2 regions of the Rhodoferax aquaticus genome follow, and region 2 is predicted to be linked to the other one. Evidence: riboswitches for the same ligand, from Rfam matches in the RefSeq annotation. Region 2 holds a riboswitch; the other holds the start of a gene.

Region 1 (7,262 bases), 1.3 Mb from region 2:
TGTGGGTTCCGGGGTGCCATTCACCGTGATGGTGATGGTCTTTGGCTCGGTGTCTGTGGTGGTCATAGCTTGAGCTCTTGCAATGCCTGCTCCACCAGCGCCGGGGCGATGAGCCAGCCGTGGCGAAAGAGGCCGTTGATTTCTGTTTTGCCTGCGCTGTGGCGAATGGCAGGCAGGTTGTCGGGCAACGCGGGGCGCAGGTTGGTTTCTGTGTGAATGACGCGCGCTTCGGCGAGTGCGGGCATGACGCTGTGGGCCGCACTCAACAGCTCCAGCGTGCTGCGCAGAGACACGGGCGAGCGGTCTTCGCTTTCTATCTCGCTCGCACCCACCACGATCACATCGCCGGGGCGGGGCACCATGTAGATCGCGTGGCGTGGGTGCAGCAGGCGCACCGGTCGATGCAGCGGCACGCCGGGGGCATGCAGCCAGAACACTTCGCCGCGAACGCCACGCACCGGCAATGCGGGCTTGGCACCCACGGCACGCACGTCGAATACGTGGTCGAAGCGATGTTGTGCTTCGCCCGTATGGATCGCGCCTGCGTCCACCGCTGTGACGGTGCTGCCCCAATGCCACTGCACACCCTGCGCAGTGGCTTGGGCGGCCAGTGCCTGCAGCGCCTGCACGGGGTGGATTTGCCCTTCGCTGGGCAGCAACCAAGCCAGCGCCGGGCCTTGGATGCCGGGCTCCAGCGCGCGCAGTGCATCCATCGTTAAAAGCTGCGGTTGGTACGGCGCATCCGCCTTGGCTTGCAACAAACCAAGCACGCGCTGTGCGGCACCCGCATCGCTGCGGTGCGCCAGCAGCAGGCTGCCTTGCATGTGCAAGGCCACCGGCTCGGAGAGCGCCTGCACGATCTGCGGCCACAGCTGGCAGGAGCGCACGCCCAGCGCAAACACCTCAGCGCCCGCGCGCTCCAACTCGGCCACGGGGCTGAGCATGCCTGCGGCGGTCCAGCCCGCAGCCTGCGAACCCGAATCTGCACGCGGGCCGGGGCCACTGGCCGGGTCAAACACCTGCACGTCGTGGCCCGCGCGGCTGAGTGTGAACGCCAGCAAGCGCCCGAGCACACCCGCACCGGCAATGCCTATGCGCCGCGCCATCGTCAGGCCTTGGTGACGTCAGTGGTGGTCTGTACCGGGTTGATGGGGATGTAGATTTCCCCGCCCACCTTTTTGAATTCGCCCGACATCACGTCCATGCCCGATTGCAACGCCTGCTCTTCGCTCACGCCCAGGTTTTTGGCGTAGTCGCGCACCTCCTGGGTGATCTTCATGGAGCAGAACTTGGGGCCGCACATGGAGCAGAAATGCGCCACCTTGGCGCCTTCGGCCGGCAGGGTCTCGTCGTGGAATTGCTTGGCGGTGTCGGGGTCCAGCGAGAGGTTGAACTGGTCCATCCAGCGGAACTCAAAACGCGCTTTGGACAAGGCATCGTCCCGCGCCCGCACCCCGGGATGGCCCTTGGCTACATCGGCCACGTGGGCGGCAATTTTGTAGGTGATGATGCCGGTCTTCACGTCTTCACGGTCGGGCAAACCCAAGTGCTCCTTCGGAGTCACGTAACAGAGCATCGCAGTGCCGAACCAGCCGATCATGGCCGCGCCAATGCCGCTGGTGATGTGGTCGTAGCCCGGCGCGATGTCGGTGGTCAGCGGCCCGAGGGTGTAGAACGGGGCTTCGCCGCAGTGCTTGAGCTGCTCGGTCATATTGGCCTGCACCATGTGCATGGGCACGTGGCCGGGCCCTTCAATCATCACCTGCACATCTTGCTGCCAGGCCTTGTGCGTGAGCTCGCCCAAGGTGTGCAGCTCGGCGAACTGGGCTTCATCGTTCGCATCCGCACCACTACCGGGGCGCAGGCCATCGCCTAGCGAGTAGCTCACGTCGTAGGCGCGCATGATTTCCGTCATCTCGTCGAAGTGCGTGTACAAAAAGTTCTCTTTGTGGTGGGCAATACACCACTTCGCCATGATGGAACCGCCGCGCGAGACGATGCCTGTCACCCGGTTGGCGGTCAGGTGGATGAAGGGCAGGCGCACACCGGCGTGCACCGTGAAATAGTCCACGCCTTGCTCGGCTTGCTCAATCAGCGTGTCGCGGAAGATCTCCCAGGTCAGGTGTTCGGCAATGCCGCCCACTTTTTCCAGCGCCTGGTAGATCGGCACGGTGCCTATGGGCACCGGGCTGTTGCGCACGATCCAGTCGCGCGTGGTGTGGATGTTTTTGCCGGTGGACAAATCCATCACCGTGTCGGCACCCCAGCGGATGGACCAGACCAGTTTTTCCACTTCTTCTTCGATGCTGGACGTCACCGCCGAGTTGCCGATGTTGGCGTTGATCTTCACCAGAAAGTTACGGCCTATGGCCATGGGCTCCAGCTCGGTGTGGTTGATGTTGGCGGGGATGATGGCGCGGCCACGGGCCACTTCATCCCGCACAAACTCAGGCGTCACCACTTTGGGAATGCTGGCTCCGAAGCTGTTGCCGGCCAAACGCTTTTCACGGTCGGCGTTGCTGAGGTACTGGGCTTGCCACTCCAAGTTCTGGTTCTCGCGCAGGGCGACGTATTCCATCTCGGGCGTGATGATGCCTTTGCGCGCGTAGTGCATCTGGGTGACGTTGGCGCCGCTCTTGGCCCGGCGGGGTTGGCGCTGCAGGCCTGCGGCTTGGGCGCGCAAGGCAGCCAGGGCATCAGTCTCGCCGTTCTTCAGGCCATCGTCCAACGCAAAGGGTTTGCGGCCTGCGTACAACTCGGTGTCACCACGACCGGCAATCCACTGCGCGCGCACCAGCGGCAGGCCGGACCGCACATCGATGTGGGCACGCGGATCGGTGTAGGGGCCGGAGGTGTCGTACACCGTGATGGCCTCGCCGTTGCTCTGCAGGATTTCGCGCAACGGCACCTGGATGTCAGGGCGGCTGCCTTGCAGGTAACGTTTGGTGGAAGCGGGAAGCGGCTCGCGCGTGAGGCGGATGAACTGGGCAAGCGTGTCGGGGGCGTTCACTGGAATGTCTCCTTGGGTTAATCACCCGAAGTCGACCTACACCAGCCCCGCAAACTTAAAAATGAGACCGCCCACGCGGCACTCGGCCGGGGGCACTGCTCTGCACTTCTTACGCTGGTATGAACCAGATCAAGTTCACGGGTTTGGTATCCATCTCAGCGCAACCACTGCGCACCCCGGGCAGCGCGGAGTGTACGCGAAGCGCATGACAGACAAGAGAGCCGCCAAAAAAGAGAGGCCTTGCAGCGGGGTCCCAGGCCATTGCTGGTGCCACCCCGCAAGGCCATGCAAAACCAGTGGCGATCACCCCTTGTTCACAAACCGTTTCTCCCGCTCATACGGGAACACATCGTGCACATGGCCGGCCAAGATGCGTTCTTTGTGGGATTGCCAGAATGCGGCGTCCAGCAGGTCGCCGTGGTGTTTCATGAACACGCCACGCACGGCGGGGTTGCCCAAGAGGAAGGGGCCAAAGGTTTCGGGGAACACGTCTTTGGGACCCACGGTGTACCAGACTTCGCCGCTCATCTCGTCTTCTTCGTTGCGCGGTGCGGGCACTTTGCGGAAGTTGCAGTCGGTGATGTATTCGATTTCGTCGTAGTCGTAAAACACGACCTTGCCATGGCGGGTGATACCAAAGTTCTTCCACAGCATGTCGCCAGGAAAGATGTTGGCAGCCACCAGGTCTTTGATGGCGTTGCCGTATTCGATGACGCCACGCTCAATCTGCTCGCGCGCTTTTTCCGCAGCAGGGCCCGTCGCCTCAGGGTTTGCGCCACCCGCGTCAAAGGCTTCTTGCAGGTAGATGTTGAGCGGGATCATGCGCCGCTCGATGTAGACGTGCTTGATGATGACCTCGATGCGGCCATCGCCATCCCGGTCGCTGATTTCCAGTTGGCTGGGCGCGAATTTTTGAATCTCGGCAATGAGCTCATCGCTGAAGCGGTCGCGCGGAAAGCCCACCTCGCTGTACTCCAGCGTGTCGGCCATGCGGCCCACGCGGTCATGCTGCTTCACCAGCAAATACTTGCCTTTGATCTGCTCGCGGCTGGTGTCTTTGGGCGGCGGGTAAAAGTCTTTGATGACCTTGAACACATAGGGAAAGCTGGGCAAGTCAAACACCAGCATGACCATGCCTTTGATACCGGGGGCGATGCGAAACTTGTCGGTGCTGTGGCGCTGGTGGTGCAGAAAGTCGCGGTAAAAAAGTGTTTTACCTTGCTTAGCCAGCCCCAGCGCGTTGTAAATCTCGTTGCGTGGCTTACGCGGCATCATGCTGCGCAAGAACTGCACGTAGGCGCTAGGGATCTCCATGTCCACCATGAAGTAGGCACGGGCAAAGCTAAACAGCATGAGCAAGTCGTCTTCACCAAACAGCGCCGCATCAATCACCAAACGGCCATCGTCGTTGTGCAGCACAGGCAGCGCAAAGGCGTATTCGTAAAACCCGTTGATCAGCTTGCCCACCACGTAGCAGCCCTTGTTGCGAAAGAACAAGCCTGTGAGCACCTGGATCTGAAAATTCGCGCGCAGCTTGGCGTCGCCCAAGCGCTCGGCCATGGCCGCCTGCACAAAGCCTGCATCGCGCTCTAGGTTTTCAAAGGCCAAGCGCAAGTCAAAGTCTTGCACCATTTGCACCAGCACCGAGGCCATGGTCTCGCGGGTGGGGTAGTAGGACCGGTAGCTGGGGCGTTTTTCGGACTCGTCGTTCTCGATGTATTCGGTACTGACCGCAGGGCGAACAAAGATGAAGTCGTTCTGGAAGTAGCTGCGGTGCAGAATTTTGGTGGTGACCGAGTTGAAAAAGGTCTCTGCCAGTTCGGGCTGGTGGTGGTCGACCAGAAGGCCGATGTAGTGCAGCTTGATTTGCTGCCACACCTCCATGGATTGCTCCCCGGCTTTGAATTCGCGCTCTAAGCGGTTGGAACACTCGCGCACCCGCAGGTCGTAAAACTCAATCCGCTCACGCTGGGCGCGTTGCTGGCCATGCCAGTCTGCGGTTTCAAAGCGGTGCTTGGCGCGGGCCGACTCCGTTCTAAACAACTGGTAATGGCGGTTAAAACCGTCCATCATGGCCTTGGCCACATCGTAAGCCAAGGAGGAATCGAGCCGGGTTGGAAACATGTCGCTTACTCTTTCAATACCTGTCAATCACTGTTGTTGATAGCCCAAACCATACCGCAGCCCACCCTTACCAATGAGGCGGTCACTACCATTTGGATAGCTAGCTGCGCATATTCCACGGGCGTAACCAACACTTTTATGCCGCTTTCTCCAGCTGGCGCCTTAGCAAGCTCACGCCAGCTACCGCGTCACGGTACAAAGCCTCCAAGCTGGCAGGGCCGTCCACCTTCATATGTAGGTCTTGCACCAAGCCGTCGTGCACACCGTACACCCATCCATGCAGGGTGACGTCTTGGCCTTTGGCCCATGCGTCTTGCAGCACCGTGCTTTGCGCCACGTTGACCACCTGCTCAATCACATTGAGTTCACACAGGGCGTTGGCACGGGCGTGCTCAGGCACGGCTTCGATGAGGTGGCGGTGGCGATCCCTCACGTCTTGGATATGGCGAAGCCAGTTGTCGGCAAGCCCGATGCGGGCACCTTCTAGCGCAGCCTGTACGCCGGAGCAACCGTAGTGACCGACCACCATGATGTGCTTGACCTTCAGGCGTTCGACGGCGAATTGAATGGTGGACAAGGCATTGAGGTCCGAGTGCACCACGACGTTGGCCACGTTTCGGTGGACAAAAATCTCACCCGGGTCCAAGCCGATGATTTCGTTGGCCGGAACACGGCTGTCGGAGCAGCCGATCCACATGTAATGGGGCTTTTGCTGGTTGGCCAAACCGGTAAAGAAACCAGGGCGCTTGCGCTCCATTTCAGCAGCCCACGCGCGGTTGCGGGCAAACAAATCGTGCAAATCAGACATCAGTACAGGCCGAACTCTAGTGTTTCAGGGAAGTGCGCACGTTCCAGTCCAATAGGCCAAAGCGGGCCCGTTCTTGCTGGTCGTCTTGTGCGTTGAAGCTGCAATTGTCGGCCTTTTGCGCGCCGCTGCCCGAGCTACAGGCAAATGAGGCAGGATTGCCCAGTTGCCACATGCCTTGGCTGTTACGTGCTTCTCCCGTGAAAAACAGGGCACGCGGGGCATTCATGGCGGCAGGCTGTTCTCCGATAGGCAGCAACAGATTGCGCCCTGCGTTGATGTAGGCCCCCTCCACCCCGACCAAGGGGAACAAGGTGCTGAACATGTCCCGGTGGCTGGCGGGCAAAGCCTGTTGGGGGCCGCACTGCACACCTTGGCCCCAGATGACAAAAGGCACTTGCCGCATGAGGTGGCGACGCTGCGCATCAGCGTAGACCCCAAAGGAGCGCACGTTGTGGTCCCCCGTAGCTGCCACCACCGTGTCTGCTTTGCGAGGGCCCGTTTGCATGTCGTGCACAAAGTCCCCCAGCAAATCTGCCGCGTAGTGGTAGGTATCGAGATTGGGGACCAGGGTGTCAGAACTGGTCTCGCCCTTCCACAAGGCCATGTCGCGGGGCACACGTTTGTAATCGGCAGGCAAGTCATACGGCGGGTGGTTGGTCGACGTCAGCACAAACACGAACATCGGCTTGTCGCCTGTTTGCTGTTTGGCCATGCGTTCTTTCAGGTACTTGAACACATAGCTATCCCACACCCCCCAAATGCCCAAGAGCGCATCTGGGTATTTGTCGTGCAGGTGATTGGCATCTACCACCTCATCAAAACCCTGCGCGGCGAGCACACGGTTCAGATCGCGCCAGCCCGATCGCACGGAGCTCACAAACAGCGTTTGGTACCCCGCCTCTTTGGCGATGCGCGCCACGGACCACGGGATGGGCTTACGCCCCACGGGGCCCAGCGTCAAGGGTGTGAGCGGCGTGGAAAACAAAATAGCTTCTAGCGACGGATGGGTACCCGCATGGGCAGAGTCAAAATTGCTGAAATGGCACGCCTTGTCCAAGGTAGGTGCCAAGCGCCCCAACACATCGAACTGCGGGGACTGATAAAGCATGGGCTCGGCGCTCCAAGACTCCATCAAGAAAAACACCAAGTTCTTCTTGGCGGTGCCGGGGGGCAAAGGGGGGTGTGCAGTCAATGCGGCTTTGACCTCTGCTTCGCTGCCAGAGGGCAGGCCCAGCACTTCGGCGGCGGCCAAAGGGGACTCAAAGCCCATGGCCTTGAGTCCAGCCAAGGGGTTGTCTAGGTTTTGCGAGAAGCCACGGC
Region 2 (7,262 bases):
CCACCACTGCACCAATGGCGGCACGCCAGCGCGAGGGCGTGTGCGCCAGCCACCAGGCCAGCGGCGTGGCCACCAGCAGCAACACCACCGTGGTGGCGCTGGCGAGTTGGAGGGTGAGCCACACGGCTCCCCAGTCGTCAGCGCTTAGCAACGCGGTGCCGCCTTAAAACACATAGCCATAGCCTTTGATGATGGCGCGGGCCTTGTCACCCTTGAGGTAGGCCACCAAGGCTTGTGCGGCGGGGTTGTCGCGCCCGGTGGCCAACACCACGGCGTCTTGGCGCAAGGGGGCATGCATGTTGGCAGGTACGACCCAGGCCGAGCCTTCGCTCACCTTGCCGTCTACCATCACTTGGGACAGCGCCACAAAGCCCAGCGCGGCGTTGCCGCTGGCCACAAACTGGTAGGCCTGCGCAATGCTTTCGCCCTGCACAAAGCGCGGGGTCAAGGCTTGCAACAAGCCCATGCCGGTGAGGGTTTCTATGGCTGCCGCGCCGTAGGGCGCAAGCTTGGGGTCGGCCAAGGCCAAGCGCTCAAACGATGCCTTGCGCAGCACTTCGCCTTGCGCATCCACCAGCCCTGGCTGCTTGCTCCACAAGGCCAAGCGCCCGGTGGCGTAGGTAAAGCGGCTAGTGGCTTGGGTGAGTCCTTCTTTCTCTAAGCGAGCAGGCGTTTCATCATCGGCAGACAAAAACACTTGGAACGGTGCGCCGTTTTTGATTTGTGCGTACATCTTGCCGCTGGACCCAAACGACAGCACGGCCTTGTGGCCGGTGTCTTGCTCAAACTGCTGGGCGATTTTTTGCATGGGTGCGGTGAAGTTGGCAGCCACGGCAACCCCCACCTGCGCAGCGTGCGCAGCCCCCGCCAAGCCCAAGCACAGGGCGAACATAGATGTCAAGAATCGAGAAGCGTTCATGGTCAATAGCGTCATGGGGCGATGCGCGTTGGATAAACCCGTTATCCAAATTTTGAATAGCGCAGTATAGCCAAGCGCTACACTGCGTCGCACCCCTCACCTTGCTACGCTCACCACCATGCCAAAAGCTCCCTTGCAGCTGGCCCAAGCCTTGGGCCATGAAGAAGTCGACAAACGGCTGGACATCTTGCGCCGCGTGGGCGAGGTAGGGTCTATCTCGGAGGCTGCGCGCGGTGCGGGCTTGAGCTACCGCGCCGCGTGGCAAGCCATTGACACGCTGAGCAATCTGGCGGGCACGGCGCTGCTGGAACGGGCAGTGGGTGGCTCAGGTGGTGGTGGGGCCAAGCTCACACCAGCGGGCGAGCAGTTGCTGCATGCAGCGCAGCAACTCAACCATGCCAAAACCCAAGTGCTGGCCACGCTGAGCAGTGCCAGCGCAGCAAGCGCGGCTCCCAGCGCCCTGCCCGCCTTGGGCCTGCGCACCAGCATGCGCAATATGCTGCCCTGCACCGTGCACCGCCTGCAGCGCCTAGGTGCCATAGTGCGGGTAGAACTGCACTTAGACGACGGCAGCGCGCTGGCCTCTCGCATCACAGGCGAAAGCGTGGAACTCCTGGGCTTGCGCAAGGGCTTGCGCGTGTTGGCCCTGTGCAAAGCCACTGCGGTTACGGTGCGTGCAGACGCGGGCACTGAGGCAGCGGCCCAAGCAGCCAATCAGCTGATTGGCACAGTCAGCCGCGTGTCACGCGCTGCATCGGGGGGCGAGGTGGTGCTCACCCTGGCCGGTGGCCTGCAAATGGTGGGCTTTGCCGGTCCTGCCCACGGCCTGAAAGCCAAGCAAGCGGCCACTGCAACGCTGGATGAAAGCGCGGTGGTGCTGGCGCTTGCGCAGTAGCCCACTGGAGTCGAATCAGTTACTCCTAAAAAGATAGCTGCTTACGCAGTATCCACGGGCGAAAACGGCATTTTTTGCCCTACCCCCCTCTGACAAACGGAATCACCAGAGCTGCGCCAAGGTGCCGTCTACCACCCGGTAACCTGCATCGCCCATGGCGCGGGCCTCGGCTTCGTCGTGTGTGACCCACAGGGTGGCCATGCGTTGCTCGGTGATGCGGCTCTGGAACTCTGTGCGCAGCTGCAGACGCAGCTCGGCATCCAAGGCAGAGAAAGGTTCATCCAAGAGCAAGGCGCGTGGCTGGGTGATCAGCGCTCGGGCCAGGGCCACACGCTGTTGCTCACCACCCGAGAGTTGGGGCACCCGCGCCAATGCAAACTGCGCCATGCCGAAGCGCTCTAGCGTGGCACAGGCTTGCAACCTGGCTTGGCGCTTGGCCACGCCCTGCTCCACCAGGCCAAAGGCCACGTTGTCTTGCACGCTCAGGTGGGGGAACAAGGCAAAGTCTTGGAACATCAGGGCAAAGCGCCGCCGCTCAGGCGGGAGGTCGGTGATGTCTTGGCCATCAAACACCAACTGCCCGCTGTCCATGCGCTCTAGGCCCGCCACCACTTTGAGAAGCGTGCTTTTGCCGCTACCCGACGGGCCCAAAATGGCCACTGTTTGGCCCGGCGGCACTGACAGGTTCACGCCTTGCAGCAGCACACGGCGCTCGCCGCGCACCGGCTCCCAGGTTTTGCAAATGTGTCGCAGTTCAAGCATCGCGTCTCTCTTCTCGGCTGGGCCATTCAATCAGCATAAATGCGGCAAACGACAGCAGCATCAGCACACAGGCCAGTACCAATGCAGCGTCCATATTGGCAGCGCCGGGGCGGCCTAGGTGCTGGTATATCAAAGTGGTTAAGGTCGCCCACTCCGGGCGGGACAAAAACAAGCTCACGGCAAATTCGCCCACCGCCGTAGCGGCGGCAAACGCCATGCCCCGGCGCAAGGCTGGCGCAATCAGGGGCAAGCTCACGCGCCAAAACGCGCGCCATGGGTTGGCCCCCAAGCTGCGCGCCGCATCGGCGTAACTGGCGGGCAAACCATCAAGCGCAGAGGCCACCGCCTTGGCGACAAATGGGTAGGCCAGCAAGGCATATGCGGCGACCAGCAGGCCTGCGCTGTTGGTCCAGCTGGGGTATAGCAGCAAGAGCCCAAAGCCCACCATCACAGGCGACACAACAAAGGGCAAAAACACGGCGGTGCGCAGCCACAGGGACCGGCGCGCAGCCACTGCATGCAGCACACCCAAGACCGTGGCCACGGCTAAGGCGGATGCGGAGAAACGGCAGGTATTCCACAAGGCTTGCAGCGTGGCTTCGTCACTCAGCACAGCCCACACCTGCGCACCCGCATGGGCCGCCCGCCACACAATGGCCACCAGCGGCGCGGCGCATACCAGGGCCAGCACCGCCACACAGCCGATGACTGCGGCCCACTGCAATGGAGTGCGTGGCGATTGGCGCGGCACGGTATCTGCGCGCAAGGGCGTGGCCAAGCGCCGCTCTACAGCGGCATAGGTCCAGGCCACCAAGCCGGTGAAGGCCATCACCCACAGTGCCAACACACTGGCCGAGCCCAACTGCAACTCATGGGCCACCAGGGTGTAGATTTCGACCTCGACCGTGCCGTAGTCTTGCCCGCCCAACACCAGCGCCAAGCCAAAGCCTGAGAAGCAGTACAAAAACACCAGGCACAGCGCAGACATCAGCCAAGGCGCAATAGCGGGCAGCTCCACCCGCCAAAAAGCCCGCCACGGGGTGCAGCCCAAGCTGCGCGCTGCGGCCAAGCGTGCCGCACTCACCTGCCCCAGGCTCTCGGTCGCGGCGCGCACCAACACGCAGAGGTTGAAAAACACATTGCCGTAGAGCAGCAGCCACGGCGTACCTTGCAAATCAGGCCCCCCCAGTTGCACCAGCAGACCGCGCGGCCCCATCAGCGCCAACACGCCCAAAGCCGCCACCAAAGTAGGCACCACAAAAGGCAGCATGAGCAAGCGCAGCACCAGCGTGCGGCCCGCAAACTCAAAGCGCGCCAAAACCCAAGCCAGCGGCAAGCCCACGAGCAAGCAGATCATGCAGGTCAGTGCGGCCTGCGTAAGCGACCAGGCCATGCGCCCGCGCAAGTAAGCGTCTTGCCAGGGTGCAAATAAGGAGGTGACCCACGCCAACCCGCCACTGGCCTCAAGGTCCACAGGCGCGCCAAACCAGCCAGGCGCCATGCCCTGCAGCATGAGCCGCAGCGCGGGGGCCAGCAGCATGACCAGCAAAAACACTGCAGGTACCAGCACAGGCAAGTACGCAGCCGCACGCGCGCCCAAGCGGGTGGCCGCTGGCCATGAAAAAAGGGCCACGGACGGTGGCCCTTTGGCTAAGCCGAGAGGTTTCATACCACCCCGGCGTGTGCAAGCCTGTGCATTGGCAACTTCCGCAAGCGCTTTACTTCAGCACCACTTTGGTCCAGCGGGCGACCCAGCCAGCGCCTTTTTCCGCGATGTCTTTGCCCTCTGGGCTGTCAAATTGGGTGGGCTCGGGTGCGAACTTCATCACGTCCGCACGCGCGACACCGGCTTCCACGGGGAACATCCACATCTCGGTTTGCATTTGCTGCTGCACGGCGGGTGAGCGCATGAATTCCACAAACTTTTCAGCCGCAGCACGCTCTTTGCCGCCCTTCACCAAAGCCACGCCCTCTACTTGGCGGAATACGCCACCCGGCAAGGACAAGCTGCCCGTAGGTGGCTCGCTCAGCTTTTCTTTGGAATAAAAAATTTCAGCCGCAGGGCTGCTGGCGTAGCTCACGACCAGCGGGTATTTGCCGCCGTTGCGGCTGAACTCGGTGTAATAGGCTTCGCTCCAGCCCTTGGCTACCTTCACGCCATTGGCGCGCATACGGCCCCACCAGTCAAACGCTTTTTCTTCGCCCATGGCACCAATGGTGGAGAGCATGAAGGCGTAGCCGGGGCTAGAAGTCGCGGGGTTTTGCACCACCAAGAGCTTGGCGTAGGGGGCTTGGGCCAAATCGTCCAGTGTTTTAGGCAAAGCTAACTTGCTCTTGGCAAACCAAGCTTTGTCGTAGTTCACGGTCACATAGCCATAGTCCACGGGCACCAGGCCGGGCAATGCCACCGCGCTGGGGCGGCTGGCGGCTGGGCCTGTGTAGGCGTCGAGCACGTCGGCACCCAGTGCTTTGCTGGCCAAGGAGTTGTCAATGCCGTAGACCACGTCAGCAATCGGGCTGGCTTTGGTGAGGATGAGTTTGTTGAGCATTTCGCCCGCGTCACCCGCTTTGCTTATCACCAGTTTGACGCCGGTGTCGGTTTCAAACTGCTTGAGCAGCGGCTTGGGCACTCCAAACGAGCTGTGGGTGAGCACGCGCAGTTCAGCCGCTTGGGCAGAGGACAAAGTGGCGCAGGCAAGCACCAGGCTGGCGCACGCAGTGGCCAGGGCAGACAAAGTGATGTGTTTCATAAAAGCTCTCTTCTTGCAATGCGCCAACGCTGGGCGTATGAAGAACCGGAGCTACAGACAAAGTGGCGCTTGAACAAACAAGGCTCGCTGCAAAAGAGGCCCATCACACTTCCTACGCTGGCATGACCCAGATCAGGTTCATGGGGTAATTCTCAGCCCGCTTTGCAGCAGACACCCCCGGTGAAGCGCGTATTGTAGAACCTATGCCAAAAACCCCAGGTCAATGGGGTAGTCGGGCCGCCCGGCGCGTGCGCCAAACTGTGCAAGGTTGGGCAACACGCGGTACAGGTCTTGCGGGCCCACACCAAACCAGCGCGCCAAGGTAGCCGCGTACTGGTCTACCGAGGTGCTAGGCAGCAAACGCCCCTGCCCCACATGCCACTGGTCTTGTGCCGCCGCTGTGTTGCCCACACTCACAGGTGGAGCCGTGCCATAGAAAGCTTGGCCTTTCACCGCGCCGCCTAGCACCATATGGTGCGAGCCCCAGCCGTGGTCTGAGCCGTCACCATTGGAGGTGAGCGTGCGGCCAAAGTCGGATGCGGTAAAGGTGGTCACGCTGTCGGCCACCCCCATCTCCACCGTGGCGCGGTAAAACGCCGCCATGGCCTCGCTCACACGCCCCAGCAGCACGGGCTGCTGCGCAATCAGGTTGTCGTGCAAATCAAAGCCGCCTAGCGACACCAAAAACACCTGGCGCTTGTTGCCCAACACGCTGCGCCCTTTGATGAGGCGCGCCACCATTTTGAGCTGATCCGCCAAGGGGTTGGCCGTGGGAAATTCGGTGGCCAGCGGACTGCCCGCCGACGCCCCGGTGCCTGGCTGACTCAAGGCCAGCGCGGCAGCAATATGCCCTTCGGCCTCACGGGCCCGTTGGGTGATGCGGGTGTACTCATGTTCCAGCATATGCGTGCTGGGCTGCGTGATCATTTGGGAGATCAGGTTTTTCACCGCAGGCGAGCCATACACGGCTGCATCGGTTGCGCAACGAATGCGCACCGCACCCTGGGTGCTCACCTGGTACTGCAGCGCCTGCTCGCCCGACAAAAACACGGCATTGCCGGTGACTGACACACAGGTGAACAAAGACTTGGCGTTGCCGCCCAAGGCCAAGTCGCCCAGGTGGCCGCCCCAGCCTACGGTAGAGCCCTCGGGCGAAGACGATTGCCACACCGACTGCTGGTCATTGTGGGAAAACAACTTGGGTGGCAAGGGGTACTTTTTGCGGTCTGGGCTGGCATATTGCTCGCGCGTCAAGGGCACCACCAAGGGCCCCACATTGAGCTGCACGGCGGCGTGGCCGGCGTTAAACAGATCCGCCATGGCTTTCATGGCGGGGTGCAAGGCGTATTGCCGCCCGCCGGGCAAGGCTAGGCGTGGCTTGAGCACCGTGGCAGCCAAATCTGGGCGCGCTAAGGCAATGCCCCCACCTGCTTCGCCACCGCCGCCGCGCACCGTGGCGTACTGCGCGTAGCTCGCTTCGTCATAGGTGACGACGGTGTTGGCGTAATCGTTGCCGCCATACAAAAAAACGCATACCAAGGCTTTGTAGTCTTGGGCGGTGGCGGCAGCTGCTTCGCCCAGCGCTGCCAAATTCATAGCAAAGGGCAAGGCGGTACCGGTGAGCGCCAGTTGGCCCGTGCGTTGCAAAAAGGCGCGGCGGCTGTGGAGTGCGTCTGTGGGGTGTGCCATGGCCGTTCCTTACTTTTGAACCAAGTATTGGGGCGCGGCCATCACCATGAGCACGGCGGCGCTGACCCGGTCTAGGCGCTTGTCCGCGCTACTGGTAGCGTTGAGCGGCTGGGTATTCAGTGCATCCGCCATCTGCGCGAGCAGCTTGGCGGGAAGCTGGCCTGCGCACATCAACAGGTTCAGCCGCGCGAGCAGGGCTTTGGGGTCAAGGACCAAGGCCAGTTCATTCACATAGCTGGCCTTGATG

Evidence for each region. A riboswitch is a leader RNA that binds a small molecule or an ion and turns the genes downstream of it on or off. The one in region 2 is predicted to bind thiamine pyrophosphate.
Region 1: another riboswitch for thiamine pyrophosphate. It lies ahead of thiC (phosphomethylpyrimidine synthase ThiC); the one in region 2 lies ahead of EXZ61_RS12455 (thiamine ABC transporter substrate-binding protein).

Annotation. Positions count from the first base shown of each region.
Region 1 is NZ_CP036282.1:4,025,108-4,032,369, forward strand. It holds gene thiS (sulfur carrier protein ThiS) at 1-66, opposite strand, end outside; gene EXZ61_RS18645 (FAD-dependent oxidoreductase) at 63-1,106, opposite strand; gene thiC (phosphomethylpyrimidine synthase ThiC) at 1,109-3,010, opposite strand; TPP riboswitch at 3,099-3,199, opposite strand; gene aceK (bifunctional isocitrate dehydrogenase kinase/phosphatase) at 3,314-5,134, opposite strand; gene can (carbonate dehydratase) at 5,271-5,942, opposite strand; gene EXZ61_RS18665 (LTA synthase family protein) at 5,959-7,262, opposite strand, start outside.
Region 2 is NZ_CP036282.1:2,716,643-2,723,904, forward strand. It holds gene modB (molybdate ABC transporter permease subunit) at 1-151, opposite strand, end outside; gene modA (molybdate ABC transporter substrate-binding protein) at 164-919, opposite strand; gene EXZ61_RS12440 (TOBE-like domain-containing protein) at 1,038-1,814, shown strand; gene EXZ61_RS12445 (ABC transporter ATP-binding protein) at 1,917-2,576, opposite strand; gene EXZ61_RS12450 (ABC transporter permease) at 2,569-4,209, opposite strand; gene EXZ61_RS12455 (thiamine ABC transporter substrate-binding protein) at 4,295-5,326, opposite strand; TPP riboswitch at 5,418-5,515, opposite strand; gene EXZ61_RS12460 (DUF1501 domain-containing protein) at 5,528-7,015, opposite strand; gene EXZ61_RS12465 (DUF1800 domain-containing protein) at 7,025-7,262, opposite strand, start outside.